Regions from separate parts of the Achromobacter sp. CF-sbj1-Ac2-l genome, predicted to be linked through region 2. Evidence: predicted binding sites of a transcription regulator. Region 2 holds the regulator's gene; the other holds the start of a gene.
The links. Region 2 encodes LexA, which represses DNA repair genes until DNA is damaged. Its sites were predicted from a motif close to ACTGTATNNNNATACAGT; they were not measured.

Region 1 (16,049 bases), 1.2 Mb from region 2:
CGGGCACGCGGGTTTCGGTGATGCGGCCGGTTTGCGGGTCGCGGACTTTTTCGGCGTAGCGCACGTCGGCCACGCCCAGCTTTTTGGCCAGGGCCTGCACGCGCTTGCGGGCGCCGGCGTCGGGCGCCATCAGGGTGACGCCGTTGGCAAAGGCGGGGTTGGCCAGCGCGTTCTTCAGGAAGGCGGCGGCGTCGATGACGCGGACGCGTTGCAGCAGGGCGGGGGTGACGTCGCTGTGCGGTTCGACCACGGTGACGGTGGCGTATTGCTGGTCGTTGATCAGCTTGCAGAACACCGCCGCGCCGAGCGCCTCGCCCGGATTGCAGACGCGGTCCTGGCGGGCATAGGGCACGTAGGGCAGGTCCAGGTGCACGGGCGCGGCCGGGTTCAGGCGGCGCAGCGCGTCGGTCAGCAGCAGCAACTGCATGACGTCGTCGGCCGACTTCAGCAGGGCGTGGATGCGGAATTCGCTGGCCGCGTCGGCGCGGGCCTGCAAGGCCGCCGGCACGGTGACCTGGCTTTCGCCGCCGGGGAACACGAACGCGCTGGGCGTATCGGTGTGGCGTTGTCCTGCTACTACCGCGGTAAGAGTGAACATGATGTGGCCTTAGTGGCAGATTAAAACTAAGTGAGGCAAGTATAAGCCTACTTATTGTTTGTTTGCAACTAAGTGGAGTTCGGCGCGAGGTCAGCCGACGCTGCGGTCGAACAGGGCGAAGTCTTTCAGGCGGTACAGGCGGGCGGGACGCTGCGCGCCGAGCGCGTAGTCGTCGGTGGCTTCGAGCACGTCCCAGGCTTCCATCTTGCGGCGGAAGTTCGATTTCTCGAGGGTGGTCTGGAGGATGGCTTCGTAGGTGCGCTGCAGCTCGGTCAGGGTGAAGCGTTCGGGCAGCAGGAAGAACGGCAGGGTGGAGTAGCTGGATTTGCCGCGCAGGCGGGCCACGGCGGCGGCGACGATGCCGGCGTGGTCGAAGGCCAGCGGCGGCAGCGCGTCCACGCTGACGAAGCGAAAGCCCGCCGGGGCGGCCTCCAGTTCGGCGGCCGGCACCAGCGCCACGTAGGACACCGACAGCGACCACTTGCGCGGGTCGCGGTCGGGGCCGGAGAACACCTGCAACTGCTCCAGGTAGCGCGGCTCGAAGCCGGTCTTCTCGCGCAGCACGCGGCGGATGCTGGCTTCGGTGCTGGCGTCTTCGTCCACGTGAACCACGCCGCCCGGCAAGGCCATGGCGCCCTTGAACGGCGCGCGGTCGCGCGGGTGCAGGGCGATTTCCAGGCCGGTCTCGCGCAGGGTGAGCAGGACGGCGTCGACGGTGACGAGGGGCTGTGGGTGGTCCAAGTGGGGTTCCGGGCGTGGCACTTCGGGGTAAGGTGCCACTATGCGGCGGATTGGTCAACCGCGCCCATTGAACTAGCCCACGGCGCCGATCCCGTCCAGTTCGGCCACGGCCCGCGGCGGCAGCGCCAGGCTGGCCGCGGCGGCGTTCTGCCGCAGGTGTTCGATCGACGAGGTGCCCGGGATCAGCAGGATGTTGGGCGCGCGTTGCAGCAGCCAGGCCAGCGCGGTCTGCATCGGCGTGGCCTGGCAGTCGGCGGCCACGCGCTCCAGCGTGGCCGATTGCAGCGGCGAGAAGCCGCCCAGCGGGAAGAACGGCACGTAGGCGATGCCATCTTGCGCAAGCTGCCCGATCAGCGCGTCGTCGGCGCGGTGCGCGATGTTGTACTGGTTCTGCACGCAGACGATGTCGGCGATGCCGCGCGCCTGCGCCACCTGGCGCGCGGTGGCGTTGCTCAGGCCCAGGTGGCGTATCAGGCCCTTGCGCTGCAATTCGGCCAGGGTGGTGAAGGACTGTTCGATGTCGCCTTCGGCGGGGCCGGCCACGTCGAACATGAGGCGCAGGTTGACCACGTCCAGCACGTCCAGGCCCAGGTTGCGCAGGTTGTCGTGCACGGCCGATTCCAGTTCGGCGGGGGAATTGGCCAGCAGCCACGAGGCATCGTCGCCCCGGCGCGCGCCGACCTTGGTGACGATGACCAGATCGTCGCGATAGGGGTGCAGCGCTTCTCGGATCAGTTGGTTGGTGATGTGCGGGCCGTAGAAGTCGCTGGTGTCGATGTGGTTGATGCCGAGTTCGAGCGCTTCGCGCAGCACCGCCAGGGCTTGCGCCTTGTCCTTGGGCGGTCCGAATACGTGCGGGCCGGCCAGTTGCATGGCGCCGTAGCCCAGGCGGTTGACGGTCAGGTCGCCCAGCGCATAGGCGCCGGCTTGTTGAATCGAGGTCATGACGTGCTCCAGGGAGGGAATGACAGCGAGTCTAGGGCGGCGCGGGGCGTGCGACAATCCCTGGTAATTGCACAGCTTGTGCGGAATAGCGAACAATTGGGGCTTGCCGTGTCCAACCTTCAAGACATCAGCGCCTTTGTCGCGGTGGCCACGCATGGGGGCTTTCGTGGCGCGGCGCGCCAGACGGGGACCAGCGCGTCGCAGTTGAGCGAGGCGGTGCGCCGGCTGGAAGCCCGGCTGGGCCTGCGGCTGCTGAACCGCACCACGCGCAGCGTGGCGACCACGGCGGCCGGGCAGCGCCTGCTGGAGCAACTGACGCCCGCGCTGGACGCGGTCGAGTCGGCGCTGGACGTGGCCAACAATTTCCGTGACCGGCCGGCGGGCCGGCTGCGGCTGAATGTGCCGCTGGCGGCGTCCCGGCTGGTGCTGCCGCGCATCGTGCCGCCGTTTCTGGCGCAGTATCCGGAGATCCGGCTGGAGGTGATCGTTGACGATCGTTTTGTCGAGCTGCTGCAGTCGGGCTGCGACGCGGGCATCCGCTACGAGGAAAGCATGGACCAGGACATGGTGGCCGTCCCGATCGGGCCGCGGCGCCAGCGGATGGCGGCGGCGGCCGCGCCGGGGTATCTGGCCCGGCATGGACGGCCGCAACATCCGCAAGACCTGCGCCAGCACCTGTGCCTGCGCGGCCGTTTCACCAGCGGCGCGATGCCGGCGTGGGCGTTTGAACGCGACGGCCAGTCCGTCACGGTGGAGGTGGATGGTCCGCTGATCGTCAGCCTGGGGGCGGCGGTGGACCTGGCGGTCGATGCGGCGGTGGCGGGCGCCGGAGTGGTCTATCTGTTCGAGGACTGGCTGCAGCCGTACCTGGATCGGGGCGAACTGGAGCCGGTGCTGGCGGACTGGTGGCCCAGCTTCACCGGCCCCTTGCTGTATTTTCCGGGCCGGCACTATCTGCCGGCGCCGTTGCGCGCCTTCGTGGATTTCGTCCAGGCGGCGCGCTGGTAGCGCGGTCGCGGCTGCGACTGTCGCCGCGACTGTCACCGCGACGGCGACCGAGACCTCGACCTCGACCGTGACCTCGACCGCGACGACGACCTCGACCGTAACCGCGTCGGCGTCCGTGTCCGCGGACGCCGACGCCGCTTAGCGCGCCGCCGCCAATGCGCCCATGGCCTGGCGCATGAAAGCCAGCGTGGCGTCATCGGCCCAGGTGCCGGCGGTCAGTTCGGGCTCGGTCATCAGGGCGTGGCGGAATTTCGCGTGGGTCGCGGGATCGTTGCCGGCGTAGCTGCAAAACAGTTCCAGCCATTGCCGCGCGAGTTCGCGGCCGGCGGCCGAGTCGGGCGCCTGCCCGGCATCGATCGCGTCGCGCACCCGCGCCATCAGGGCCGGCCATTCGCCGGCGCGGTCGTGATAATGCGCCCGCATGAACCGGGCCTCGTCCGGCGTCAGGTGTTTTTCGTAGAGCCGCAGCTTGCTTTCGGAGAAGGCGCGCACCACGTAGTCGCGCATGGCGGGCGAGATACCGATGTGTTCCTGCATGGCCGGTTCCCGTTCGTGCATCTGGTTGAGCTTCACGAGCAGGCGCGCATCGCCGTTGGTGTCGCGCAGCAGCAGCGTCATCCAGCGCAGGGCCAGCGCCTGCGAACGCGGGTCCTCGGGCGGGGCGCCGTCGTCCATCTGCCGGCGCACGTCGGCGATGAGCGCAAGCCAGCCGGCATCGTCGTTCGGGCCTCGGCGGTACATGGGCAGACGCGCCAGTTCTTCCTGGGAGAAATATTTGTCGTACATGTTCATCAGTTCCAGAGTGGTCAGCCAATCGGCCAGTTCCGGCTCCGCTCCCATCGCCAATTGGCCTTGCAACTGCGCGAGGCGTTCGCGCAGCCGGGTGGCGTGTTGGATCTGGCTGTCGAGCATCGCGATCTGTCTGGCGATGATCTCGTCCAGCGGCGTGCCGGGCTGGTCCAGGTAGGCGCCGATCTCGGCCAGCGGCAATCCGAAGCGACGCAATGCCTGGATCTGGTGCAGCCGGGCGATGTCGTCGCGGCCGTAGAGCCGGTAGCCGTTGTCGGCGCGCGCCGAAGGCGTCAGCAGGCCGATCGCGTGATAGTGGTGCAGCGTGCGGACCGTCAGTCCGCTGCGCTTGGCCAGTTCTCCTACTTTCAGTCGCATGGGGTTCCTTCGTGAATGGCGCAGGCCGAACTTTTGGGCATGACGTTACGTAAGGGTCAAGCGTTGGCGGATCGATTTGTGGATCGATTCGTGGGCCGGGCGTGCAGGGGGCGGTCGCGCCGGCAAGCTTGCTGGCGCGCCGGCCCGGCCCAGCCTGTGGGGCTGGCCGGTCGTTCGCTTGGGGATGGTTGTCCGCGGGCGGGGCGGCCCCGGGAAGATGTCCATGGACGACCCGGGCAACCGCGCCGTCTGGAAGAAGCGAGCGCCGGGCGAGTGCCCGTTGCGCCCGTCTTGCCGTGAATGCCGGGACGTCAGCCGCAGCGGATCGCCGTCATCACGTCCTTGTCGTCGACGATCAGGTTCAGGCGGGTGTCGTTGTATTCCATGGTGACCAATTGGCCCGGGCGCAGGATGCGGGCGGTGGCGGCGCCGCTGCGGGTGCGCAGGTCTTCCAGGACGGACTGGGTGGCTTTCTGGCCGATCTGCGATTGCAGCGCGGCGGCGTCGCAGGTCTTGCGGGCGCCGGCCTGGGCGGAGGGTGATCCGTACGATGCGCCGGAGGAGCTGTCGGACGCGGCGGGCGAGCTGGCGGAACTGGAGGCGGCGGATGAGGATGAGGAACGCGGGGCTCCGGTGTTGGCGCAGGCGCTCAGCGTGGCAACCAGCAGAACGGGAATCAGCTTGCGGATCATGATCACTCCTGAAATAGAAAACGTCTCCACGGCGCGGCCGGCGCGGGGCCGGCGGGCGGCGCGGAAAATCCATCATAGACCAGCCGCCCGCGCGGCGCTTGGCCGTGGCGTCCGGTCGATTCCCGGAGCGTCGCCGGCCGCCGCGCACTGCCGTCAGTGGAAATTGCGGCTGGGCGTGCTCAGGCCGCCCAGCAGCTCGGACAGGTCCACCAGCCGCTGCGCGATCAGGTGGCGCACGCCGTCCACGCTCTGCCAAGAGCCATACACGCCCAGCAGGGTGGCGCCGAGCAGCTCGCGGCGCTGGCGTTCGATCAGTTCGGGGCGCACCACCACGTTGACCGGACCGGTTTCGTCTTCCAGCGTGACGAAGATCACGCCCTTGGAGGTCTGCGGCCGCTGGCGCACGGTGACGATGCCGCAGGCGCGGGCCACGCGCTTGTCGGGGTAGCCGTTGAGCACGCTGGCCGGCTGGAAGTTGCGCGCCGCCAGTTGCGGCCGCAGCAGCTCGACGGGGTGGCGCCGCAGGGTCAGGCCGACGCTGCGATAGTCGGCCGCCACGGTCTGGTTTTCAGTCGGCGCGGCCAGTTGCGGCATCTCGGTTTCGTGGATGGCGGCGTCGCGCAGCAGGTCGCGGCTGTGGACGCTGGCGGCGGCTTCCCAACTGGCCTGGCGGCGGTGGCCGGCCAGGGTGCGCAGGGCGTCGCCGGCGGCCAGGGCGTTCAGGTCGTGGCGCGTCAGGGCGGCGCGGCGGGCCAGGTCGCCGGTGCTGGTGAAGGGGGCCTCGGCGCGGGCGGCCTCGATGCGGCGGGCGCTGTCTTGGTGCAGGCCCTGGATCAGGCTCAGGCCGAGGCGCACGGCGGGGCGGATTTCGTCCGGCGAGGGCGCGTGAGGATGGGGCCGGCGCGGCGGCGCGTCGGCGGGCGCGGGCTCCAGCGCCGCGTCCCAGCCGCTGACGGTCACGTCCACCGGCAGCACCCGCACGCCGTGGCGGCGCGCGTCCTGCACCAGTTGCGCCGGCGCGTAAAAGCCCATGGGCTGGGAGTTGAGCAGCGCGGCCAGAAAGGCCTCGGGTTCGTGGCGCTTGAGCCAGGAACTGGCGTAGGCCAGCAGCGCGAAGCTGGCGGCGTGGCTTTCGGGAAAGCCGTATTCGCCAAAGCCCTCGATCTGGCGGAATAGCGCCTGCGCGAAGTCCAGCGTGTAGCCGTGCGCCAGCAGGCCGCCCACCAGCTTGACGCGGTATTTGTCGACGCCGCCCTTGCGCCGCCAGGCGGCCATGGAGCGCCGCAACTGGTCGGCATCGCCGGGCGAGAAACCGGCCGCGACCACCGCGATCTGCATCACCTGTTCCTGGAAGATCGGCACGCCCATGGTGCGGCTGAGCACGCCGCGCACTTTCTCGCTGGGGTAGCTTTCCTTTTCCTTGCCCTGGCGGCGGCGCAGGTACGGATGCACCATGCCGCCCTGGATCGGGCCGGGCCGCACGATGGCCACCTGCACCACCAGGTCGTAGTATTCGCGCGGCCGCAGGCGCGGCAGCATGGTCATCTGGGCGCGCGATTCGATCTGGAACACGCCGATGGTGTCGGCCTCGCAGATCATGTCGTAGGTGGGTTCGTCGCCTTCGGGAATGTCCTGCAGCCGCAGCGGCTGGCCGCGGCGCTGGCCGGCCAGTTCCAGGGTGCGGCGCAGCGCCGACAGCATGCCCAGCGCCAGCACGTCGACCTTGAGCAGCTTGAGCGCGTCCAGGTCGTCCTTGTCCCACTGCACCACGCTGCGGTCGGCCATGGCGGCGTTTTCGATCGGCACCAGCCGCGACAGCTTGCCGCGCGAGATGACGAAGCCGCCGGGGTGCTGCGACAGGTGGCGCGGAAAGCCCATCAGCGTCTGGGCCAGCGCGGCCCACTGCCGCGCCACCTGCGATTCCGGGTCCAGGCCGCAGGCGCCCAGCGTGCGCAGCATTTCCTGCTTGCTGTCCCACCACTGGTGGGCGCGCGCCACCGCGTCGATCACGCCCGGGTCCACGCCCAGCGCGCGGCCGGTGTCGCGCAGCACGCTGCGCGGGCGGTACGAGATCACCACGGCGGTCAGGGCGGCGCGCTGGCGGCCGTACTTGCGGTAGATGTACTGGATCACTTCCTCGCGCCGCTGGTGTTCGAAGTCGACGTCGATGTCGGGCGGCTCGTTGCGTTCCTTGCTGATGAAGCGCTCGAACAGGTTGTTGCCGCGGCGCGGATCGACCTCGGTGATGCCCAGGCAGTAGCACACCGCCGAGTTGGCGGCCGAGCCGCGCCCCTGGCACAGGATGCCGTGGTCGCGGGCGTACTGCACGATGTCGTAGACCGTGAGGAAGTAGGCCTCGTATTGCAGGTCGGCGATCAGCGCCAGTTCCTTTTCGATCTGCTCGCTGACGTAGTCCGGCGTCCCGCCCGGAAAGCGCCGCGCGGCGCCGGCCAGGGTTTCCTGGCGCAGGTAGGTGGCGGGGGTGTGGCCGCGCGGGATGATCTCGTCGGGATATTCGTAGCGCAGTTCGTCCAGCGAGAAGGCGCAGCGCCGCGCCACCACCAGCGTCTGCGCCAGCGCCTCGGGCGGATAGAGGTTGGCCAGCCGCATGCGGGTGCGCAGGTGCTGCTCGGCGTTGCCCGCCAGCGCGTAGCCGCATTGCGACACGCACTGGTGGGTGCGGATGCCGGTCAGGGTGTCGTGCAGCGGCTTGCGCGAGCGCACGTGCATCTGCACCTGGCCCAGCGCCACCACCGGCAGTTCGGCGGCGCGCGCGGCGCGGTCGACGGCGGCGCGGTGCAGGTCGTCGCGCGAGCGGTACAGCAGGGTCAGGCCGACCCAGGCGCGGCGCGGGAAGGTGGCGGCCAGCCAGCGCGCCTGCTGCGCCATGCGGTCGGGGTCGTCGCCGTAGACGGGCGACAGGATCGCCAGGCATTCGGGCAGGTGGCGCAGGTGTTCGTAGCCCGGCGGCGGGGCGGTGAAGTCCTCGGGCGCCAGCCGGTATTCGCCCTTGGGGGCGCGGGTGCGGGCCAGGGTGATGAGTTCGGACAGGTTGCCGTAGCCCTCGCGGGTCTGCGCCAGCAGGGTCAGGTCCAGCGGCGCGGCCTCGGGGCCGGCGCGCAGCCGGAAGGTGGCGCCGATGATGAGCGGCAGCTTCTGGGTCTTGGCCTCGACGTGGGCGCGCACCACGCCGGCCAGGCTGCATTCGTCGGTGATGGCCAGGGCGGCATAGCCCAGTTCGGCGGCGCGGGCGGTCAGTTCCTCGGGGTGCGAGGCGCCCTGCAGGAACGAGAAGTTCGACTGGCATTGCAGTTCGGCGTAGCCGGGCAGTCCGGCAGGCGGACCGGGGGCGTCGTCATGGGGATCGTCGGGCGCGTGCATGGCGGGGTCAGGCGTACAGCCCGTGCAGGTACCAGCGCGCGTGCGCGTCGTCGCGCTCGCGGTAGATCCAGTAGCGCGCGCTGGCGGCGTCCTCGGCCACGAAGTAGTCGCGCACGGTCAGGACCGGATCCCACCAGCCGCTTTCGATGCGCTCGGGGCCGCGCATCAGCCGCAGCGCCTGGCCGGCGTATTGCGGGCGGTGGCCGGCAAGCTTGAGCGGCAGCGGCGGATCGAGCAGCCAGAAGGGGCGGTCCAGGGGCTCGGGCAGCGGTTCGGGGCGTTGCGGCGGTTCCAGCGCGTCGCCCCAGGCGTTGGCGGCCTCGGGCCGGTGGTCGGGGAGGGGACAGGCGTGGCGCACCTGCTCGCGGCCCAGCCGCGCGGTCAGCAGGTCCAGCAGGCGGGCGTGGTCGGCGGCGGTGCCGCCGGGTTCGGGGAACAGCGTGGTGCTGGCGGCGGGCTGTTCGGTGGTGTCGGGCGCCAGCAGCGTCACCGCGATCACCGGCGCTTCGAGCGTCAGGCGGCCGAGCTTTTCGCGCAGCAGGTTGAGGATCTGCGGCGCCTGCCAGACGGGCTGGGCCAGCGCCAGTTCCAGCTCGGTGGGCGGGCGTGCGTGGCGGCCGCGCTCGTGGTCCAGGCGCAGCAGCACGCGCCGCACCGCCAGTTGCCGCGCCGCCAGCCAGCCGCCCAACTGTTCGGCCAGGCGCCGCGCCACGGCCAGCACCGCGTCGGTGTGTTCGAGGTATTCCATCAGCTCGATGCGGCGCTCGAAGCGCGGCGGCGGCTCGATCCAGCGATGCAGTTCGGGCGACTGGCCGTAGGCCGCGTCCAGCGCTTGCAGCAGCTCGGGCGCGCTGCGCCGTTGCAGGCCGGCGCGCGGCAGGGCGCGCAGGTCGGCCAGGGTGTGGCAGCCGATGTCGTTGAGCCAGTCCAGGCGCGGCAGGGCCTGGGGCAGCAGGGCCACGGGCAGGGCGTCGAGCCGGCGCGCCAGGGTGCGCGGGGTGAGCACCCGGCGCGGCGACCGGCGTCCGCCGCGATGCGCCAGCAGCCAGGCGCCGGCGGCGGTGGGCGCCATGCCCAGCGACACGCGCAGGTCCAGCGCGGCCAGCGTGGCGGCCACGCGCCGGTGCAGCGCGCGTGGCCCGCGGAAGAACAGCAGGCTGGCGCCGACGTTGAGCAGCACGGTGTCTGCGTCCGCCAGCGCGACCTCGGGGGTGTATTGCAGCAGCGCCAGCGCCGCGCCCTGCAGGGTGTCGGCCTCGGCCACCGGGTCGCGCGCCAGCAGTTCGACCTCGGGCGCGATGGCGGCCGCGCCGCCGCGGCGCATGCCCGCGCGCACGCCGGCCTGGCGCGCGGCGGGCGTGAGGGCGGCGACGCGTTCCTGGTCGAGGACCGCGTAGGCCTGCGCCTCAAGCGGCCAGTGCGGGCGCAGTGCGTCCAGCGGCAGGCAGCGCAGGCAGGCGGCGATCCAGAGGCGCATGGCGGGTGGGCGCCAGGACGCCGGGCTCCAGGCCCACGTACAGCGGGGCCTCGCAGACCGGTCCGCGGCGCTTGAGGATATGGACGGACAGCCCGCCCGGCGCGGGCGCGAGCGCCAGGCGCAAGGGGGCGGGGGTGGCGTGCTGCGCGGCGCTGGCCGGGCGCAGGGCGACGAACAGCAGGTCGCTGGCCTGGGCCGCCAGGTGCAGCCGGCGCAGCGATTCGGGGCGCACGTGCGGCAGCCAGCAGAGCAGGGCGCCGCAACTGCCGTTCTTCAGGATCTGCTCGGCGGCCCAGAGGGCGTCCAGCGGTTTTTCGGGGGCGACCCAGAGCAGTTGGCGCGGGTCGAGCCGCCAGCTCATCCAACTGGCGATGTGCGGCGCGTGCGGCGGCTGCACCAGGGCGATGGCGCGGCGCGTTTCGAGCTGCGCCAGGGCCGGGCGCAGCAGGCGGATTTCACCGATGCCGGGTTGCGGCGCCAGCAGCTCGATCAGCGAGCCCAGCGGCCAGCCGCCGTCCGGCAGCTCGGCCGACAGGGCGGCGTGGCCGGTGGGCAGGCTGCGGGCGGCGCCGCGCGCCAACTGGGTGGCGCGCCACAACGCGGGGTGGATCTGTTCTGGCGACGGCATGGCGGGCGGACGACCCGGTTTTCCTGGGTGAAGATTCGGTGGGTGGCGGCACGGCCGGGCGGAGAGGCGCCTGGCCGGAATCGCTTATTGCTGTATGAATATACAGTATTTTACCCGACCCGGAAGGCACCGGATGTATCTGTCGCTTGCACCGTATTGGTGCGCGCCGCAAGGCCCGCTTCGAGGCGCGATGCGCCGTCGCCATCCCCGCCACGCCCCTGGAAGGCGCCGGTCGTTAACCCGTGCAGGGCTTGGCACGCTTCCTGCTTCTGTCCCCATGTCACCGTCTCCTCACGCAACAACGTCCAACAAAAGGAGTGCTGAACATGGCCCATCAACCGGAACGCATCGTCGAACTGTCGCGCCGCGTCGAGCGCATTTCGAACGAGAAGATCGAGAGCATCGTCGACATCAACCAGCAGGCCAAGTACCTGTCGCTGAACGCGCGCATCGAGGCCGCGCGCTCGGGCGAGGCGGGACGCGGTTTCGCGGTGGTGGCCAACCAGGTGCAGTACGTGTCCGAGCAGATCACCGGCATCGCCGACGCGCTCAAGGAAGAGTTGGCCGGGTCCATCGCCGACCTGATCCGCATCGGCGAAAACACCCTGCACGAGATCCGCGGCTACGAGGGCCGCCGCCTGGGCGACCTGGCGCTGAACATGATCGAGACCATGGACCGCAACCTGTACGAGCGTTCCTGCGACGTGCGCTGGTGGGCGACGGATTCGTCGGTGGTGCGGGCCTTGCAGGAACCCGGCGCCGACAGCGCCCGCCACGCCAGCGGCCGGCTGGGCGTGATCCTGGACAGCTATACGGTCTACCTGGACCTGTGGGTGGCCGATGCGCAGGGGCGGGTGGTGGCCAACGGCCGTCCCGACCGCTATCCGCAGGCGCGCGGCGCCAACGTCAGCCAGGCCGAGTGGTTCCGGCGCGGGATGGCCACGGCCGACGGCGGCGAGTACGTGGCCATGGACATCGACAGCGAGCGCCTGCTGGAGGGCGCCCACGTCGCCACCTACGCCACCGCGATCCGGCGCGACGCCGACAAGCAGGGCGAACCGCTGGGCGTGCTGGGGGTGTTCTTCGACTGGAGCCAGCAGGCCGACAGTATCGTCAAGTCGGTGGGCCTGTCGGAAGAGGAATGGGGACGCACCCGCTGCCTGCTGGTCGACAGCCGCCAGCGCGTCATCGCCGCCTCGGATGGCGCGGTATCGCTGAAAGAGCGGTACGTGCTGCGCCACGACGAGCGGCCGCGCGGCTACTACGAAAACGCCGATCGCGGCCTGGTGGGGTTCGCGCTGACGCCGGGCTATGAAACCTATGCCGGCCTGGGCTGGTACGGCGTCATCGCGCAGCGTCCGCGCGACAGCTTCGAATAGGGGCGGCGCGGGCCGGACGGCGGCCGGGCGCGTGGCCCCGGATGCCTCCGGGCCCGCACGCGGCTCAGGTCCGCGCGGCCTGGCCGGCGGCTACCGGTTCGTCCTGCGGCACGCCCGCCGCGCGGTCGGCCTCGAAGCCGTAGAACTGCATGTCTTCGTAGCTGATCCAGCGCGACTTCTTCACCAGCCGGTGGCCGATCCAGAACGCCAGGAACAGCGGGATCGCCAGGTAGGTCGAGACCACGCCGATCCAGTCGATGCGCTCGTCCAGGAAGGCCTGGTAGTTCTGGCCCAGCGTGACCAGCAGGCACAGCACGAAGGCGAACAGCGGCCCGAACGGAAACAGTCCGGCCTTGTAGGGCAGGTTGGCGGTGTCGTAGCCGTGCTTCACGTAGCCCTGGCGGAAGCGGTAGTGGCTGACGGCGATGCTGAGCCAGACGATGAACTCGGTCATGCCGGCGAAATTCAGCAGCCAGATATAGACCGCCTTGGGGCTGTAGACCACGCTGAACATGCACAGGCAGGCCAGCGCGGTGGTGGCCAGCAGCGCGTACAGCGGCACGCCGTTGCCGGTCAGGCGCTTGAACACGGCCGGGGCCTGGCCCTCGACCGCCATGTTGAACAGCATCCGCGTGGCGGCATACATGCCCGAATTGCCGGCCGACAGCACCGAGGTCAGGATCACCGCGTTCATCACGGTGGCCGCCGACAGCAGCCCGGCGTGCTGGAACACCAGCGTGAACGGGCTGACGGCGATGTCCTCGACCTCGTTGCGCAGCAGTTGCGGGTCGGTATAGGGGATCAGCAGGCCGATGATCAGGATCGCCAGCACGTAGAACAGCAGGATGCGCCAGAACACGTGGTTGATGGCGCGCGGCACGTTGCGGCGCGGGTTCTCGGATTCGCCGGCGGCCACGCCGACCAGTTCGGTGCCCTGGAACGAATAGGCCACCACCATGGCCACCCCGACCCAGGTGGCGGCGTTGCCGACGAAGGGCGCCTCGCCCACGGTCCAGTTGCGCACGCCGACCGGCGCGTCGCTGTGGATGATGCCCACCAGCATGGCCAGGCCCAGCACGATGAAGCACAGCACCGCCACCACCTTGATGATGGCGAACCAGTACTCGGCCTCGCCGAAGCTGCGCGCCGAGAAGGCGTTCAGGCCGAAGGTCAGCGCCAGGAAGGCGACGCTCCAGATCCAGCCGGGGGTATCGGGGAACCAGTACGCCATCACCAGTTGGGCGGCCACCACGTCCACCGCCACCACCGTGGCCCAGCTGAGCCAGAAGTTCCAGCCCAGCGCGAAGCCGAAGCCGCCGTCCACGTAGCGCGAGGCATAGGTGCAGAAGGAGCCCGACACGGGCATGAAGGTGGCCAGTTCGCCCAGGCTGGTCATGATGAAATAGACCATCAGGCCGATCAGCAGGTACACCGTGAGCGCGCCGCCCGGGCCAGCCTGGGCGATGGCCGCGCCCGAGGCGATGAACAGGCCGGTGCCGATGGCGCCGCCCAGGGCGATCATGGTCAGGTGGCGCGCCTTGAGCACGCGGTGCAACTGGTTCTTGCCGGCCGGCGGGGTTCCCGAGTCTGTCGTCGGTGTTTTCATGGAATGCACAGGTTGATGCAAAGCCCCGCGCCGACCGCGCACGCCCCTGGGCGCCTTGTGGACACCGGGGGCACGAGCCGGCCCGGGGGGCGCTTTGCCTAGGATTGCGTATGACGGGCATTTTACAATGGGGCCATCCAGTGCCTGTCCGGAGCCGTAGCATGGCCACTTCTTCCCCCGCGTCCCCCCACGAAATCGAATTCCTGCCCGAGCCCGGCACCGAGGTGCGGCAGCTTTTCATCCTGCTGCACGGCGTCGGCGGCGCGCCCGACAACCTGCTGCCGCTGGCCCAGGCCGTGCGCGCCGCGTTCCCCGCGGCGGCGATCCTGATCCCCGAGGGCTTCGAGCCCTTCGATGGCGGCGGCGCCGGCCGGCAATGGTTCTCGGTGCGCGGCGTCACCGAGGAAAACCGCCCCGAACGCGTGGCCCGGGCCCTGCCGCCGCTGGAGGCCTACGTGCAGCGGGCCCAGGCCCGCTTCGGCCTGTTGCAGTCCGACACCGCGCTGGCGGGTTTCTCGCAGGGCGCCATCATGGCGCTGGAGCTGGTGCAGGCGCATGACGGCATGGCCGGCCGCGTGATCGCCTTTTCTGGCCGCTATGCGCAATTGCCCAAGGCCGCGCCGCAGTACACCACGCTGCATCTCTTGCACGGCGCGGCCGACGCCGTCATGCCGGTGGCGCACATCCAGGCGGCGCAGGCGCGGCTGGACGAGCTGCACGGCGACGCCACCATCGACGTGGCCTCGCAGGTCGGCCACGAGCTGCATCCGGCGCTGATCCAGCGCGCCATCGAGCGGCTGCAGACCTGCGTGCCGCTGCGCAGTTGGGAAGCGGCGCTGGGCCTGAACCAGTCGCCGCCCGACGGCACCACGGTGCATTGAAGGCGCGCCGGTGAGCCCCGCCAAATCCTCCGCCACCGCGCGCGACGCCGATCCGGTCGGCGGCGCGCAAAGCATCTTCCGGGTGCTGCGCATCCTCAAGTACGTGGGCGCCGCGCCCGCGCGCGGGGTCGGCCTGACCGACGTGGCGCGCGACCTGGGCCTGACGCCGCCCACCGCGCACCGCATGCTGTCGGCCCTGCTGCAAGAGGGCTTCCTGGCGCTCAATCCCAAGCTCAAGACCTACAGCCTGGGCCGCGAGTCGTACATCCTGGGCCTGGCGGCGGAAAGCCGCCACGGCATCAAGGCGATCGCCGAATCGGCGGTGCTGCGGCTGGCGCAATCGACCGGCGACACCAGCTTCCTGTCGGTGCGGTCGGGCCACGAGGCGGTCTGCGTCGACCGCAAGACGGGCGATTTTCCCATCAAGATCCTGACGCTGGAGGTCGGCCACCGCCGGCCGCTGGGCGTGGGGGCGGGCAGCCTGGCGCTGCTGGCGTTCCTGCCCAACGACGACATCGAGCGGGTGCTGGCGCGCTACGACGCCTCGGCCGCGCCCGACCTGCCGTCCACCGCGATGCTGCGCGAGGACATCGCCGCGGCCCGCAAGAATGGCTATGCGCTGAACCCGGGGCGCATCATCCCGGACATGCTGGGGGTGGGCGTGCCGGTGTATGACCGCGAGCAGCACGTGGTGGCCGCGCTCAGCGTGGCCGCGATCCGCTCGCGGCTGTCGGGGGCGCGGCTGCAGGAAGTGGTGGCGGCGCTGCAACGCGCCGCCACGGAACTGGGCGCCGAACTGGCGCCGCGCCCGGCCTGAAGCGCGGCACAGGCCGGCCCGCGCCGCCGGCTATCGCCCCGCGCAGGACTTGCCGCCGTCCACCGGCAGGCACACGCCGGTGATGTACTTCGCTTCATCGCTGGCCAGGAACAGCGCCGCGTGCGCCACGTCCCAGGCGTCGCCCATGCGGCCCATCGGGCTGGCGGCGTGGCGGCGCCGGCGCATTTCCTCCACGTCCTCGAACTGGCCCGCGATCTGGGTGTAGATCAGCGGCGTGTCCATCACGCCCGGCAGCACCGCGTTGACGCGGATGTTGTCGGGCGCATAGCGCACCGCCAGGGCGCGGGTCAGATGGTTCAAGCCGGCCTTGGCGGCGTAGTACGAGGTGTACGGGTAGGTGTTGACCTGGATCGAGGCCAGCGACGAGATGTTGACGATGCTGCCGCCGCCCTGGGCCAGCATCACCGGCAGCACGTGCTTGCAGGTCAGGAACACGCCGGTCAGGTTGGTGTCCATGACGCGGTGCCAGCTCTCCTCGCTGGCTTCGATCGGGTCGCCCATCTCGGTGATGCCGACGTTGTTGTGCAGCACGTCGATGCTGCCAGCCTCGGCCAGCATGGCCCGCACCGCCGCCAGGATCTGCGCGCTGTCGGTCACGTCGGCCGCCAGCGCGGTGCAGCGGCCGCCTTCCTCGGCGATGATGCGGCGGGTTTCCTCGGCCGAATCGGCGCGCAGGTCGACCGCGAACACGTGGGCGCCTTCGCGGGC
Region 2 (16,049 bases):
CCACCGGCATGCGCGTGGCGCCACCCACCATCACCACACCGCGCACGTCGGCGGGTTTCAGCGCGGCGTCGCGCAGCGCCCGGCGCGCGCTCTCCAGCGTGCGCTGCACCAGCGGCTGCGCCAGCGCCTCGAACTGCTCGCGGGTCAGCGTGTGATCGATGACCTGGCCATTGGCCAGCGTCAGATTCAGATTGGCGTCCTGCGCATCCGACAGCGCCTCGCGCGCGGCGCGCGCCGCCATCAGCAGGCCGCGCCGGTCGGCGTGCGTCAGATCCTTGGCACCCGCGGCCGCCACCACGTGGTCAACGATGAGCGAATCGAAATCATCGCCGCCCAGCGCGGTATCGCCACCGGTCGAGATCACTTCGAACACGCCCTGCGTCAACCTCAGGATGGAAATATCGAACGTGCCGCCGCCCAGGTCATAGACGGCATACACGCCTTCGGCGGCGTTATCCAGGCCGTAGGCGATCGCCGCGGCGGTCGGCTCGTTCAAGAGGCGCAGCACGTTCAGGCCGGCCAGGCGCGCCGCGTCGCGGGTCGCCTGTCGCTGGGCGTCGTCGAAATACGCCGGCACCGTGATGACGGCGCCCACCAGGTCGTCGCCCAGCACATCCTCGGCGCGCTGGCGCAGCACCGCCAGGATCTGCGCCGACACTTCCACCGGGCTCAGGTCGCCCTGCGCGGTGCGGATGCGCACCATGCCGGGCGCGTCCACGAATTCGTACGGCGCGCGCGTGGCGCGCGCCTCTTCCAGCGAACGGCCCATGAAACGCTTGACCGACACCACCGTGTTCAACGGGTCTTCGGCTTGCTGCGCCAGCGGTTCGCGCCCCGTGGTGACCTTGCCGCCGGGGAAATAGCGCACCGCCGACGGCAGCAGCACGTGCCCCTGCGCATCAGGCAGGACCTCGGCGACGCTGCTGCGCACGGCGGCAACCAGGGAATTGGTGGTGCCCAGGTCGATCCCCACCGCCAGCTTGCGCTGGTGCGGCGCGGGCGATTCGCCGGGCTCGGAAATCTGCAATAAGGCCATGATTGTTTTTTCTACTCAGTAGGCGGCGAAGTCCGGGCGCCCCGCGGCCGGGCCATCCTGGGGACTAGGAATCGGGATGGGCCTGGGCCAGCTCCTGCGCCAGCTTCTCCACGAACATCCATTCCCGCACCTTGAGACCCGCCGCGGCGTAGTCGCGCTGTTCGTCCAGCAGGCGCGTCAACGCGGCGCGCATCTGCTGCCGGGCATCCTCCAGCTCGGTCCGCAGCTCGGCCAGCACGCCGGCGTCATTGCGCGCGTCGTCCATCATTTCGCGCCAGGTCATCTGCTGCATCAGGAAAGCCGTGTCCATCGACGTGTTGCTCTCGGTCTGCAGATCCACGCCGGCCTGCTCGCACAGATAGCGCGCCCGCAACAGCGGATCGCGCAACTGGCGGTAGGCCTCATTGGCGCGCGCCGCCCACTGCATGGCCACGCGGCGTTCCGCGGGGCTGGCGGTGGCAAAGCGGTCGGGATGCACCTGCGCGGCGACGGTGCGCCACGCCGATTCCAGCGCCTGGGCGTCCAGGTCGAAGCGTGCCGGCAAGCCGAACAGGCTGAAGTGATCGTCTCCAGCCAAGACTTACACCGTGAACGACTCGCCGCAGCCGCAGGTCGCCTTCTCGTTGGGGTTGCGGAACTTGAAACCTTCGTTCAGGCCTTCGCGGGCGTAGTCCAGCTCGGTGCCGTCCAGGTAGGCCAGGCTCTTGGGATCGACGAACACCTTCACGCCGAAGCTTTCGAACACCTGGTCTTCGGGCGCCGCGTCGTCCACATACTCCAGCTTGTAGGCCATGCCGGAACAACCCGTCGTCCTAACGCCGAGGCGCAAGCCGATCCCCTTGCCGCGCTTTTGCAAGTAGCGGCCGATGTGGGTGGCAGCCTGTTGGGTCAGGGTAACGGACATGTTCAGCTCGCAACAGCTTCGGCGGGCACCGAATGCTTTTCCTTGTAGTTCTGCACGGCGGCCTTGATCGCGTCTTCGGCCAGGATCGAGCAGTGCACCTTCACGGGCGGCAGGGCCAGTTCTTCGGCGATCTGCGTGTTGCGGATGTTCATCGCTTCGTCCAGCGTCTTGCCCTTGACCCATTCGGTCACGAGCGAGCTGGAGGCGATGGCCGAGCCACAGCCGTAGGTCTTGAAGCGCGCGTCCTCGATGACGCCGGCTTCGTTCACCTTGATCTGCAGCTTCATGACGTCGCCACAGGCAGGGGCGCCGACCATGCCGGTACCCACCGAGTCGTCCGACTTGTCGAACGAACCGACGTTGCGCGGGTTTTCGTAGTGATCCAGGACTTTGGTGCTGTAAGACATGTTAGTTCTCCACGTATTCTTTGGCGCGGGCGCTCAGTGCGCGGCCCATTGCACGGTATTCAGATCGATGCCTTCCTTGGCCATTTCCCACAGCGGCGACATATCGCGCAGCTTGCCGACGCGGCTCTTGAGCAGTTCGATGGTGTAGTCCACTTCCTGCTCGGTGGTGAAACGGCCCAGCGTGAAGCGGATCGAGCTGTGCGCCAGCTCGTCGTTGCGGCCCAGGGCGCGCAGCACGTAGGAAGGTTCCAGGCTGGCCGAGGTGCAGGCCGAGCCGCTCGAGACGGCCAGTTCCTTGATCGCCATGATCAGGGACTCGCCTTCGACATAGTTGAAGCTGACGTTCAGGTTGTGCGGCACGCGCTGGTCCATGTCGCCGTTGAGGTAGACCTCTTCGATCTGCGACAGGCCGGCCCAGAGGCGATCACGCAGCATGCGGATGCGCTCGTTCTCGGTGCCCATTTCCTCGCGGGCCAGGCGGAAGGCCTCGCCCATGCCGACGATCTGGTGCGTGGCCAGCGTGCCCGAACGGAAACCGCGTTCGTGGCCGCCACCGTGCATCTGCGCCTCGATGCGCACGCGCGGCTTGCGGCGCACGTACAGCGCGCCGATGCCCTTGGGGCCGTAAGTCTTGTGCGCCGAGAACGACATCAGGTCGACCTTCAGCTTCTGCAGGTCGATCTCGACCTTGCCGGTGGCCTGCGCGGCGTCGACGTGGAAGATGATGCCCTTCTCGCGGCAGATCTCGCCCAGGGTTTCGATGTCCTGGATGACGCCGATTTCGTTGTTCACCATCATCACCGACACCAGCACGGTGTCGGGACGCAGCGCCGCCTTGAAGACATCCAGGTCGATCAGGCCGTTGTCCTTGACGTCCAGGTAGGTCACCTCGAAGCCCTGGCGCTCCAGTTCACGACAGGTGTCGAGCACGGCCTTGTGCTCGGTCTTGATGGTGATGATGTGCTTGCCGCGCTCGGCATAGAAGTTGGCGGCGCCCTTGATGGCAAGGTTATCCGACTCGGTGGCGCCGGAGGTCCAGACGATTTCACGCGGATCCGCGTTCACCAGCTTGGCGACTTCCTCGCGGGCGCGTTCGACGGCCTCCTCGGCTTCCCAGCCGAACGAGTGACTGCGCGACGCGGGATTGCCGAAGCTCTCGTACAGCCACGGGATCATTTTTTCGACGACGCGCGGGTCGACGGGGGTCGTGGCCGAGTAATCCAGATAGATCGGGCGGGTGGTCATCTCTACAACTCCTACTGCTTATACGGTGGCATTGGCCGCGACGGTGGTGGTCGGGGCGTTGGCGGCGTTATTGGCGCCTCCCACCCGATTCACGCGCACCGCGCAGGCCTGCGCTTGATTGTTGGCTTCCTGCAATTGGCGCACACGCTGCTGATCGACCAGATCCTGCAGCGACACCGAATCCAGGTAATCGACCATCTTGCGATTCAGCGTGGCCCAGAGCTCATGCGTCATGCACTTGCCAGGCTTGCCGTCGTTGCCGCTCGTACAGTCCCGCTTGCCGCCGCAGCTAGTGGCGTCCAGCGGCTCATCGACGGCGAAGATGATGTCGGCCACGGTCACGTTGCGCGCCAGGCGGGCAAGCGAGTAACCGCCGCCCGGGCCCCGCACGCTGTCCACGAGTTCGTGGCGGCGCAGTTTCCCGAACAGCTGTTCCAGATAGGAAAGCGAAATATTCTGACGCTGGCTGATGGCCGCAAGAGTGACCGGGCCGCTATGCTGCCGCATAGCCAGATCGATCATGGCAGTCACGGCGAAACGCCCTTTGGTAGTTAGCCGCATGGTGAATTCCCTGTGATTCGGCAATGGCCGCCGGCGAATCCGACGGTCAATACCCGAGTAATTGGCTCAAGTATAGCAAATTCCCGAGTAATTTGGTATGGCTCCCGGCTAGAAAAAACCGCGCTGTCGCGCGGTTTTTTCACTACCAATCGCCAGGCGCCCCACAGGACGCCCCGGCGCACAGGAGGCTCAAGCCGCCTGGTATTGGGTAGCGCGCTTACGGACCAGTTCAAGCACGCCCTGACAGGCGTCTTCGAGGTAGTCAAGCACCTTGCCAAAACCGTCGGCGCCGCCGTAGTACGGATCGGGCACGGTCGCCTCTTCGAACTCGTTGGCGAAACGCATCAACAGCATCAGCTTGTGCTGGTACGCCTTGGGGCACTGCTGCTGCATGGCGGACAGGTTGTCCCAATCCATGGCGAGGATGAGGTCGAAGTCGCGGAAGTCTTCCGCGGTGACCTGGCGGGCCTCGCAGTGCGTGATCTCGTAGCCGCGCTTGCGCGCTGCGGCCTGCGCCCGGGCATCAGGCGCCTCGCCGATGTGAAACGCGTGCGTGCCCGCGGAGTCGATGCGAACCACATCGCCCAAACCCGCGTCGTTCACCAAATGGCGAAACACGCCCTCTGCGCTCGGCGAGCGACAGATATTGCCCATGCAAACGAAAAGTACCTTGGTCATCATGGGAGTAAGTGTGCGGGAAAACCCGAGATAAGGCAAGCTTTTTTTGCGTTTTCGCCATCCGTTACACGCTGGGCCACCGCCTTAAATAATCATTATAAATCATATAGTTAACAACTATATTTGAGGCTTTCCGGAGGGCCTGGGACGGATCCCTTGCGCAAATTTCGGACGCCCGCTGACAACATGATGACTTTTCCCAATATTCAGCACACTGTCAGCGCAGAGACACATTTAGATACCGATTTACCTCATACCGCGCCATCCAGCAGCACGCGCTGCTTGAGCGCCGTCAGCGCATCCCGGGCGGCCGCGGCCTGCTCGAACTCCAGATTGCGCGCATGGTCCATCATCAGCTTTTCCAGGCGCTTGATCTCGCGGGCCAGGGCCTTTTCGTCCTTGAGCAGCTCAGCCGGAACCGCGGCTTCCAGCGCGTCGTGCTGCACCGGGGCGACGATGCCGTCGATCAGCTCGCGCACGGCCTTCTGCACGCCGCGCGCGGTGATGCCGTGATCGGCATTGAACTGCAACTGCTTGGCGCGGCGACGGCTGGTTTCCTCCATGGCGCGCTGCATCGAATCGGTGATGCGGTCGGCGTACAGGATGGCATGGCCGTTCAGGTTGCGCGCGGCGCGTCCGATCGTCTGGATCAGGCTGCGCTCGGAACGCAGGAAGCCTTCCTTGTCCGCATCCAGGATGGCAACCAGCGACACTTCCGGAATGTCCAGCCCCTCTCGCAGCAGGTTGATGCCCACCAGCACGTCGAACGTGCCCAGGCGCAGGTCGCGGATGATTTCCACGCGCTCGACCGTATCGATGTCCGAGTGCAGGTAACGCACCCGCACCCCGTGCTCGGTCAGGAAGTCGGTCAGGTCCTCGGCCATGCGCTTGGTCAGCGTGGTGACCAGCACCCGCTCTCCCTGGCTGGTGCGCGCCTTGATCTGTCCCAGCAGGTCATCGACCTGGGTGCGCGCCGGCAACACCTCGACGATCGGATCGACCAGGCCGGTGGGACGCACCACCTGCTCGACCACGTTGTCGGCGTGCTCCTTTTCGTACGCCGCGGGCGTGGCCGACACGAACACGCACTGGCGCATGCGCGCCTCGAATTCCTCGAGCTTGAGCGGCCGGTTGTCCAGCGCCGACGGCAGCCGGAAGCCATACTGCACCAGGGTTTCCTTGCGCGAGCGGTCACCCCGGTACATGGCGCTGAGCTGGCCGATGGTGACGTGGCTCTCGTCGATGAACATCAGCGCATCGGCGGGCAGATAGTCGATCAGCGTGGGCGGCGGCTCCCCCGGCGCGGCGCCGGACAAGTGGCGCGAGTAGTTCTCGATGCCCTTGCAGAAACCCAGTTCCTGCAGCATTTCCAGGTCGAAGCGGGTGCGTTGCTCAAGCCGCTGGGCCTCGACCAGGTGGCCGTCGTCGACGAAGCGCTTGGTGCGTTCGCGCAACTCCTCCTTGATAGTCTCGATGGCGCGCAGCACCGTATCCCGCGGCGTGACGTAGTGCGAGCCGGGGTAGACGGTGAAGCGCGGCAGCTTCTGGCGGATGCGGCCGGTCAGCGGATCGAACAGCTCGAGGCTTTCGATTTCGTCGTCGAACAGTGTCAGGCGCAGCGCCAGCTCGGCGCTTTCCGCCGGGAAGATGTCGATGGTCTCGCCGCGCACGCGGAACACGCCGCGCGTGAATTCGGCGTCGTTGCGGGTGTACTGCATGGCCACCAGCCGCGCCAGGATCTCGCGCCTCGAGATCTGGTCGCCGGCGCGCAGGATCAGCACCATCGCGTGGTAGTCGCCGGGGTTGCCGATACCGTAGATGCACGACACGGTGCCAACGATGATGGTGTCGCGCCGTTCCAGCAGGCTCTTGGTGGCCGACAGGCGCATCTGCTCGATGTGCTCGTTGATCGACGAGTCCTTTTCGATGAACAGGTCGCGCGTCGGCACATAGGCCTCGGGCTGGTAGTAGTCGTAGTACGAGACGAAGTACTCCACCGCGTTCTTGGGAAAGAACTCGCGCATTTCCGCGTACAACTGCGCGGCCAGCGTCTTGTTGGGCGCCAGCACCAGCGCCGGCCGCCCCAACTGGGCGATGACGTTGGCCATGGTGTAGGTCTTGCCCGAGCCGGTCACGCCCAGCAGGGTCTGGTACATCAGGCCGTCCTGCACGCCCTGGACCAATCCTTCGATGGCGCCCGGCTGGTCGCCGGCGGGCGGATAGGGTTGGTAGAGGTGGAACGGGCTGCCGGGGTAATCGACGTACCCCGGGCCAGGGGCCGCCGCGACAGCGCCAGGGGCCACATCGGCCGCCCCGTCAGTGACGGAGCCAACGGCTGCGGCACCCGCCGCGCTCGGGTCTATTGCGCTCTTAGGCATGCTAGACTGTTCCCAGGGTAAACCCCCCATTATCCACAGCACTTCCGACTGCGTCCACTCACCCTCAGCAGAGTCCCATGAGCACCCTTTTCGATTCCGTCGAACTCGCGCCGCGCGACCCCATTCTTGGTCTGAACGAACAATACAACGCGGACACCCGCCCCGGTAAAGTCAATCTGGGCGTGGGCGTGTACTACGACGACCAGGGTCGCATTCCCCTGCTGGGCGCCGTGCGCAAGGCGGAAATCGCCCGCATCGAGGCCGCCGCCGCCCGCGGCTACCTGCCGATCGAAGGCATCGCCGGCTACAACCAGGGCGCGCAAGCCCTGCTGATCGGCAAGGATTCCCCGCTGGCCGCTGCCGGCCGCGTCCTGACCACCCAGGCCCTGGGCGGCACCGGCGCGCTCAAGATCGGCGCCGACTTCCTGCGCCAGTTGCTGCCGACCTCCAAGGTCCTGATCAGCGATCCGAGCTGGGAAAACCACCGCGCGCTGTTCGAACGCGCCGGTTTCGAAGTCGGCACCTACGCCTACTACGATGCCGCCACCCGCGGCCTGAACTTCGACGGCATGCTGGCCGCCCTGAAGGCCGCGCCGGCCAACACCGTGGTCGTGCTGCACGCCTGCTGCCACAACCCCACCGGCGTCGACCCGACCTTCGACCAATGGAAGCAGATCGCCGCGGTCGTCAAGGAAAACAAGCTGGTGCCGTTCCTGGACATCGCCTACCAGGGCTTCGGCGAAGGCCTGCGTGAAGACGCCGCGGTCGTGCGCCTGTTCGCCGACCTCGACCTGACCATGTTCATCAGCTCGTCGTTCTCGAAGTCGTTCTCGCTGTACGGCGAGCGCGTCGGCGCCCTGACGGTCGTGGCCGGCAGCAAGGACGAAGCCACCCGCGTGCTGAGCCAGCTCAAGCGCGTCATCCGCACCAATTACTCCAATCCGCCCACCCACGGCGGCACGATCGTCTCCACCGTGCTGAACTCGCCCGAGCTGTTCGCCATGTGGGAAGAGGAACTCGGCGCCATGCGCGACCGCATCCGCCTGATGCGCAAGCAGTTGGTCGAGAAGATCAAGGAACACGGCGGCAAGCAGGACTTCAGCTTCGTGCTGCAGCAGCGCGGCATGTTCTCGTACTCGGGCCTGACCTCGGCCCAGGTCGACCGCCTGCGCGAAGAGCACGGCGTCTACGCCGTCTCCAGCGGCCGCATCTGCGTTGCCGCGCTCAACAGCGGCAACATCGACCAGGTGGCCAAGGGCATCGCCGCGGTACTGTAAGACGCGCCGACAGCGGCACCTCCAAACGGGACCTGCGGGTCCCGTTTTTATTGCCTGTCACAAAACCGCGTTGGATCAACGCTTGCATTTTTGCGTTATGTCCCCCAGAATGCCGCTGTATATATGTACAGTCCGACTCACAAACGGATCACCGCCATGGCCAGCAAACTCACTGATCGTCAACAGCAAATCCTGGACCTCATCCGGCAGACCGTCGCGCGTACCGGCTTTCCGCCCACCCGCGCCGAGATCGCCCAGGCCCTGGGTTTCCGCTCGCCCAATGCGGCCGAAGACCATCTGAAGGCCCTGGCCCGCAAGGGCGCCATCGAGCTCACCGCCGGCGCCTCCCGCGGCATCCGCCTGAAGGACAACTCGCCGACACCGTCGCAGGCGCCCTTGCCCCTGCCCGGCCTGGCGCAGCTACTGCTGCCGCTGGTGGGGCGCGTGGCGGCAGGCAGCCCGATCCTGGCCGCGGAACATGTCGAGCGCGAGATCGGCGTCGATACCAGCCTGTTCGCGCAGACGCCCGATTACCTGCTCAAGGTGCGCGGCATGAGCATGCGCGACGCCGGCATCCTCGAAGGCGACCTGCTGGCCGTCAAGAAGGCTTCCGAGGCTCGCAATGGCCAGATCGTGGTCGCGCGGCTCGGCGACGACGTCACCGTCAAGCGCCTGCAACGCCAGAACGGCCGCATCGAACTGCTGCCCGAGAATCCGGACTTCAGCGTCATCGTGGTCGAGGCCGACCAGGAATTCGCGCTGGAAGGCATCGCGGTCGGGTTGATCCGCCCGCACACGCTGCACTGACCCACTGCTTCCGATCCGGCGCCACGGACGCGCCAAAAAAGAAACCCCGCTTGCGCGGGGTTTCTTTTTGCGAGCACCCCTCGCGGGGCGCCTCGGGCCAGGCATCAGTGCTTGAGCACCGGATCCGTCGAACCCGGCTCGGCCGGCTTGGCGACCAGCGGCTCCTTGACCGCTTCGTCTTCAGCCAGCGGCTCCGGCAGGCGTTCCAGGGCCAGTTCCAGCACCTTGTCGATCCAGCGGACCGGCACGATCTCGAGATGGTTCTTGACGTTGTCCGGGATCTCCGCCAAATCCTTGACGTTTTCTTCCGGGATCAAGACCGTCTTGATACCACCGCGATGGGCGGCCAGCAGCTTTTCCTTCAGGCCGCCGATCGGCAGGACTTCGCCACGCAGCGTGATCTCGCCGGTCATGGCGACGTCGGCGCGCACCGGGATGCGCGACAGGGCCGACACCATGGCCGTGGTGATCGCGATACCGGCGGACGGACCGTCCTTGGGCGTCGCGCCTTCCGGCACGTGCACGTGCATGTCGTGCTTCTCGAACACGCTGTCGGCAAAGCCCAGGCGACGCGCCCGCGAGCGCACCACCGTGCGGGCCGCCTCGACCGATTCCTTCATCACGTCGCCCAGCGAACCGGTGCGTTGGATCACGCCCTTGCCAGGCATGTCCGCCACTTCGATCGTGAGCAGGTCGCCACCGACTTCCGTCCAGGCCAGGCCGGTCACCTGACCGATCTGGTTTTCCTTTTCGGCCATGCCGAAGGTGTAGCGGCGCACGCCGAGGTAGTCGCTGAGGTTCTCGCCCGTGACGTTGACCGGCTTGAGTTCGAAGGTCTTGCCTTCGGCCTTGGCGCGGTCGCTCTGGGTGAGCAACTGCTTGATCACCTTGCGGCAGATCTTGCCCACTTCGCGCTCGAGCGCGCGCACGCCGGCTTCGCGGGTGTAGTAGCGCACGATGTCGCGCAGCGCGCTGTCATCGACGGTCAGCTCGGTATCCTTGACGCCGTTGTTCTTCATCAGCTTGGGCAGCAGATGGTCGCGGGCGATGTGGATCTTTTCTTCCTCGGTGTAGCCCGACAGGCGGATCACTTCCATCCGGTCCAGCAGGGCCGGCGGAATGTTCAGCGTGTTGCTGGTGGCCACGAACATGACGTCCGACAGGTCGAAGTCCACTTCGATGTAGTGGTCCTGGAACGTGTGGTTCTGTTCCGGGTCCAGCACTTCGAGCAGCGCCGACGAGGGATCGCCGCGGAAATCCATGCCCAGCTTGTCGATTTCATCGAGCAGGAACAGGGGATTGCGCACGCCGACCTTCGACATGTTCTGGACGATCTTGCCGGGCATCGAGCCGATGTACGTACGGCGGTGGCCACGGATCTCGGCCTCGTCGCGCACGCCGCCCAGGGCCATGCGCACGAACTTGCGGTTCGTGGCCTTGGCGATGGACTGGCCCAGCGAGGTCTTGCCGACCCCGGGAGGACCGACCAGGCACAGGATCGGCGCCTTGACCTTGTCCACGCGCTGCTGCACGGCGAGATATTCGAGGATGCGTTCCTTCACCTTCTCCAGGCCGTAGTGGTCGTTGTCGAGCACCGTTTCGGCGTTGGCGATGGAGTTGTTGATCTTGCTCTTTTTCCTCCAGGGGAGGTTGATGAGCGTATCGATGTAGTTGCGCACCACGGTGGCTTCGGCCGACATGGGCGACATGAGCTTGAGCTTCTTGAGCTCGGCATCGGCCTTCTTGCGCGCCTCCTTGGGCATGTGCGCGGCGATGATCTTCTTTTCGAGCTCCTCGATGTCGGCGCCCTCTTCGCCCTCGCCCAACTCCTTCTGAATGGCCTTGACCTGCTCATTCAGGTAGTAGTCGCGCTGGCTCTTTTCCATCTGCTTCTTCACGCGGCCGCGGATCCGCTTTTCGACCTGAAGGATGTCGATTTCGGTTTCCAACTGCGTGAGCAGGCCTTCGAGGCGCTCGGAGGTGCCGACGATCTCGAGCATCTTTTGCTTCTGCTCGAGTTTCAGCGGAAGATGCGCGGCGATCGTGTCGGCCAGGCGGCCGGCGTCATCGATGCCGGCGAGCGAGGTCAGGATCTCCGGGGGGATCTTCTTGTTGAGTTTTACGTATTGCTCGAACTGGGCGACGATCGCACGGCGCAGGGCCTCGGTCTCGGAGCCCTGGACGGCGTCCGGCTCGATCGGGGTGACCTGGCAGGTGAAGTGCGAGTCGGCGTCTTCGATGCTGTTGATGCGGGCGCGCTGGGTGCCTTCGACCAGCACCTTGACGGTGCCGTCGGGCAGCTTGAGCATCTGCAGGATGCCGGCGACGCAGCCGATCTCGTAGACGTCTTCAGGGGTGGGATCATCCTTGCCGGCGGACTTTTGGGCCACCAGCATGATGCTCTTGCCCGCTTCCATCGCAACCTCGAGCGCGCGGATAGAGCGCGGACGGCCGACGAACAGCGGGATGACCATGTGCGGGAACACCACGACGTCGCGCAGCGGCAGCAGGGGAAGGTCGATCGGGTCGGAAGGCAGGGTCTGGCTGGCAGACATAGGAGGTTCCTCGGTATGACTCGGCGTATCGGGGACAGGATGACCGGGTATACCCGGACAGCCCCGTCAGTTACGTCTGTTATGGGAACAATAGCCGAAAATTCAAGATCCCGGCGGCCGGATAAACAAAACCGCAAAAAAAACGGCGGCCGGTATCCAGTTTTATTGCACACACCCAGGGAGTGTGCGTTCAATCGGGGCCCTGAGACAAAAAAACCCGTTACGGAAACGGGTTTTCTTGAAATATCCGTCAGGCCGCGGCGTCGCGGACTTCCCCGCGCTCGGGCTTTTCGGTCGTCCCCTCTTCGTCGGCGTAGATCAGCAAGGGCTTGCCCTCGCCTTCGATCGCGCCTTCGTCGAGCACCACGCGCTTGACGTTGCCTTGCGACGGCAGGTCATACATGGTGTCGAGCAGGGCCTGCTCGATGATGGAACGCAGGCCACGGGCGCCGGTCTTGCGCTTGAGCGCCTTGCGGGCGATGGCCTTGAGGGCGGCGGGACGCACGTCCAGCTCGGCGCCTTCCATGGCGAACAGCTTCTGGAATTGCTTGAGCAGGGCGTTCTTGGGCTCGGTGAGGATCTGCACCAGGGCAGCTTCATCGAGTTCGTCCAGCGTGGCGACCACGGGCAGGCGGCCGACCAGCTCGGGGATCAGGCCGAACTTGATCAGGTCTTCGGGCTCGACTTCGGAGAACAGCTCGCCGACGCCGCGCTCGGACTTGGCGCGCACGGAGGCGGAGAAACCGATACCGGACTTTTCCGTGCGGTCGCGGATGACCTTTTCCAGGCCGTCGAAGGCGCCGCCGACGATGAACAGGATGTTGGTCGTGTCGACCTGGACGAAGTCCTGGTTGGGGTGCTTGCGCCCGCCCTGCGGCGGCACCGAGGCCACGGTGCCTTCGATCAGCTTGAGCAGGGCCTGCTGCACGCCCTCGCCCGACACGTCGCGGGTGATGGACGGGTTGTCGGACTTACGGGAGATCTTGTCGATTTCATCGATGTAGATGATGGCGCGCTGCGCCTTCTCGACTTCGTAGTTGCAGTTCTGCAGCAACTTCTGAATGATGTTCTCGACGTCTTCACCGACGTAACCGGCTTCGGTCAGCGTGGTGGCGTCTGCCATGACGAACGGCACGTTCAGCATGCGCGCGAGGGTCTGCGCCAGCAGTGTCTTGCCCGACCCGGTGGGGCCGATCAGCATGATGTTGCTCTTGGACAGCTCGACTTCGTCGCCCTTGATCTCGCCGTGGCGGATGCGCTTGTAGTGGTTGTAGACGGCCACCGCCAGCATGCGCTTGGGCGAGGTCTGCCCGATCACGTACTGGTCCAGGAACGTCTTGATTTCAGCCGGAGTGGGCAGTTCGGAACGAATCGCCGCGCGCGCGGTAGCCTGCGCTTCCTCGCGGATGATGTCGTTGCACAAGTCTATGCATTCATCGCAGATGAATACCGACGGACCCGCGATCAGCTTGCGGACTTCGTGCTGGCTTTTATTGCAAAACGAGCAATGCAGCACTTTTGCGTCTGCCGATCCCTTTTTTTCAGGCATATGTAGTCGTATCTCAGGTAAAGAAGCGCCGGACCGGGTAAAGGGCCCGGCGCCTGCGCTTACTCAAACATGGCGGCAGCGGATGGGACTCAACCGGGAAGTCAGCCTTCCGAACGGGAGGTCATCACCTTGTCCACCAGTCCATACGATACCGCATCTTCGGCGGACATGAAGTTGTCACGTTCCGTGTCCAGGGCGATGCGGTCGATCGACTGGCCGGTGTTGTCGGCCAGGATGCGGTTGAGACGCTCGCGCAGGTCCAGGATCTCGCGAGCCTGGATCTGGATGTCGGAGGCCTGCCCCTGGGCGCCGCCCGAGGGCTGGTGGATCATGATGCGCGAGTTGGGCAGGGTGAAGCGCTTGCCCTTCTTGCCAGCCGCCAGCAGGAAGGCGCCCATGCTGGCCGCCAGGCCCGTGCACAGGGTCGACACGTCCGGCTTGATGAACTGCATGGTGTCGTAGATGGCCATGCCCGCGTACACCGACCCGCCGGGCGAGTTGATGTACAGGGAAATGTCCTTGTCAGGATTCTCCGATTCCAGGAACAGCAACTGCGCCACGACCAGGTTGGCCGTCGCGTCGTTGACCGGGCCCACCAGGAAGATGAGCCGCTCGCGGAGCAGACGCGAATAGATGTCGTAGGCGCGTTCGCCGCGCCCCGACTGCTCGATCACCATGGGAATGTAGCCCAGGCCGGTGGGGGTCACCGACGACCCGCCATTCATTGCCGCATAGAAATCGGTGAATCTCTGCATAGTGTTACGCCATCCCCATCAACTGATCAAAAGGCACCTTTTCGTCGGTGACCTTGGCCTTTTCCAGAACATGCGCGACGACGTTGTCTTCGAGCACGATAGCCTCGATTTCAGCACGACGCTGGCGGTCGGCCAGGTAATAGCTGACAACCTGGGCGGGTTGTTCGTAGTTTTCCGCGAACTCTTCGATGCGGGCGCGGACCTGTTCCGGCTTGGCCTGAAGCTGGGCTTGCTTGACCAGTTCGGACACCAGCAGGCCCAGGCGCACGCGGCGCTCGGATTCGGTGGAGAACGCTTCGGCCGGGATCGGCACGGACTCGGCGTTGGGCACGCCACGCTGCTTGAGCTCTTCGCGAGCGGCGGCGATGCGGCTTTGCACGTCGTTGTCGACCAGCGCCTTCGGCACGTCGAACTTGCCGGCTTCGACCAGGGCGTCCATCACGCTGGACTTGGTGCGGCCTTGCGCGCGAACCTTGACTTCGCGTTCGATGTTGCTGCGGATGTCGGCCTTGAGCTTTTCGATGTCGCCTTCGGCCTGGCCGAGCGACTTGGCGAATTCGGCATTCAGTTCGGGCAGCACGCCTTCGGCCACTTCCTTGACGGTGATGGTGAATTCGGCGGTCTTGCCGGCGACTTCCTTGCCTTGGTAGTCATCGGGGAACTTGAGCGGGAAGACCTTGCTTTCGCCAGCCTTCAGGCCGCGGGCGGCTTCTTCGAATTCCGGCAGCATGCGGCCTTGGCCGAGCACGAACGGGAAGTCTTCGGCCTTGCCGCCTTCGAACGGCACGCCGTCGATGGTGCCGGCGAAGTCCAGCGTGACGCGGTCGCCGTCTTGCGAGGCGCGGCCTTCGCGGGCTTCGAACGTGGCGCGCTGCTTGCGCAGGACGTCCAGGGTCTGCTGCACTTCGGCGTCGGTGACGGCGGTTTCATAGCGGGTCACGGCCAGGGCCGACAGGTCCGGCACGGCGACTTCGGGGTAGACCTCGAATGTGGCGGTGAAGGCCAGCGTGTCTTCGCCGACGCCTTCCGTCTTGGGTTCCAGGTTCGGGGCGCCAGCGACGCGCAGCTTGGCGCCGTCGACGGCTTGTTCGAATGCGCGGCCGACCTGGCTGTTGATCACGTCGTAGCGGATGCCGGGGCCATGGCTGCGCTCGAGCATGGCGAGCGGCGCCTTGCCGGGACGAAAGCCAGGGACCTTGGCGGTACGGGCCACGCGCTTCAACTGCGCCTGGACTTCCTTTTCGACGTCGGCCACCGAGACGGCCAGATCAACACGGCGCTCGAGGCCGGAGAGGGTTTCAACCACAGGCTGCATTAAAAGACCTATTTTCCGAAAGATATGGGATGACGGGCGGATAAACGCGGCATTTTACCGGAAACTTCCGGACCCCTGACGCAAAGGGGCGCGAGCACCCGGACAAGCCCGGATGCTCGCGCCCCGTTTTCCACCCGGAAAGGGCGGCAAATTGCCCGCCAGGGCGCTTTATTTGGCCTTGGCGATGCGATCTTCGATGTGCTGCGCGCGCTTGGCCGAAGACGGGTGCGAGCTCATCATATCGCTCTTGCCGCCGTCCAGCTCGGCCAGCTTCTGGAACGCCGTCACCAGGCCGCGGGTGTTCAGCTTCTTGGCCTGCAACTGGTCGAACGAGTAGTCGTCGGCGGCGCTTTCCTGCGATTGCGAGAACTGCGCGTTGATGAACTTCTCGGTCAGGTCGCCCAACTGCGAAGAGTTCAGGGCGGCGACCGTGGCGCCACCGGCGGCGCCGGCGGCGTCGCGCGCGGCCGAGACCGTGTAGGCGGTCTGCATGGCCTTCTTGCTGTGGCCCAGCGCCACGTGGCCGATTTCATGGCCCACGACGCCCAGCACTTCGTCGTCGGTCATCATGTCCATCAAGCC

Region 1: imuA (translesion DNA synthesis-associated protein ImuA) is a predicted target of LexA. The motif match lies at 10,727-10,744, and genes of this name have one in related genera.

The regions. Positions count from the first base shown of each region.
Region 1 covers NZ_CP199855.1:2,627,925-2,643,973, forward strand. The annotation lists gene prs (ribose-phosphate diphosphokinase) at 1-598, opposite strand, end outside; gene ACUDCK_RS12055 (NUDIX hydrolase) at 689-1,339, opposite strand; gene ACUDCK_RS12060 (aldo/keto reductase family oxidoreductase) at 1,412-2,284, opposite strand; gene ACUDCK_RS12065 (LysR family transcriptional regulator) at 2,393-3,292, shown strand; gene ACUDCK_RS12070 (MerR family transcriptional regulator) at 3,431-4,459, opposite strand; gene ACUDCK_RS12075 (I78 family peptidase inhibitor) at 4,771-5,151, opposite strand; gene ACUDCK_RS12080 (error-prone DNA polymerase) at 5,305-8,532, opposite strand; gene ACUDCK_RS12085 (Y-family DNA polymerase) at 8,540-10,009, opposite strand; gene imuA (translesion DNA synthesis-associated protein ImuA) at 9,939-10,637, opposite strand; gene ACUDCK_RS12095 (methyl-accepting chemotaxis protein) at 10,964-12,016, shown strand; gene ACUDCK_RS12100 (amino acid permease) at 12,081-13,622, opposite strand; gene ypfH (esterase) at 13,784-14,503, shown strand; gene ACUDCK_RS12110 (IclR family transcriptional regulator) at 14,514-15,320, shown strand; gene ACUDCK_RS12115 (SDR family NAD(P)-dependent oxidoreductase) at 15,351-16,049, opposite strand, start outside.
Region 2 covers NZ_CP199855.1:3,823,884-3,839,932, forward strand. The annotation lists gene hscA (Fe-S protein assembly chaperone HscA) at 1-1,036, opposite strand, end outside; gene hscB (Fe-S protein assembly co-chaperone HscB) at 1,101-1,613, opposite strand; gene iscA (iron-sulfur cluster assembly protein IscA) at 1,617-1,940, opposite strand; gene iscU (Fe-S cluster assembly scaffold IscU) at 1,943-2,347, opposite strand; gene ACUDCK_RS17300 (IscS subfamily cysteine desulfurase) at 2,381-3,592, opposite strand; gene iscR (Fe-S cluster assembly transcriptional regulator IscR) at 3,611-4,153, opposite strand; gene ACUDCK_RS17310 (low molecular weight protein-tyrosine-phosphatase) at 4,343-4,834, opposite strand; gene uvrB (excinuclease ABC subunit UvrB) at 5,083-7,209, opposite strand; gene ACUDCK_RS17320 (amino acid aminotransferase) at 7,287-8,486, shown strand; gene lexA (transcriptional repressor LexA) at 8,643-9,293, shown strand; gene lon (endopeptidase La) at 9,398-11,848, opposite strand; gene clpX (ATP-dependent Clp protease ATP-binding subunit ClpX) at 12,099-13,397, opposite strand; gene clpP (ATP-dependent Clp endopeptidase proteolytic subunit ClpP) at 13,499-14,152, opposite strand; gene tig (trigger factor) at 14,157-15,467, opposite strand; gene ACUDCK_RS17350 (M48 family metallopeptidase) at 15,636-16,049, opposite strand, start outside.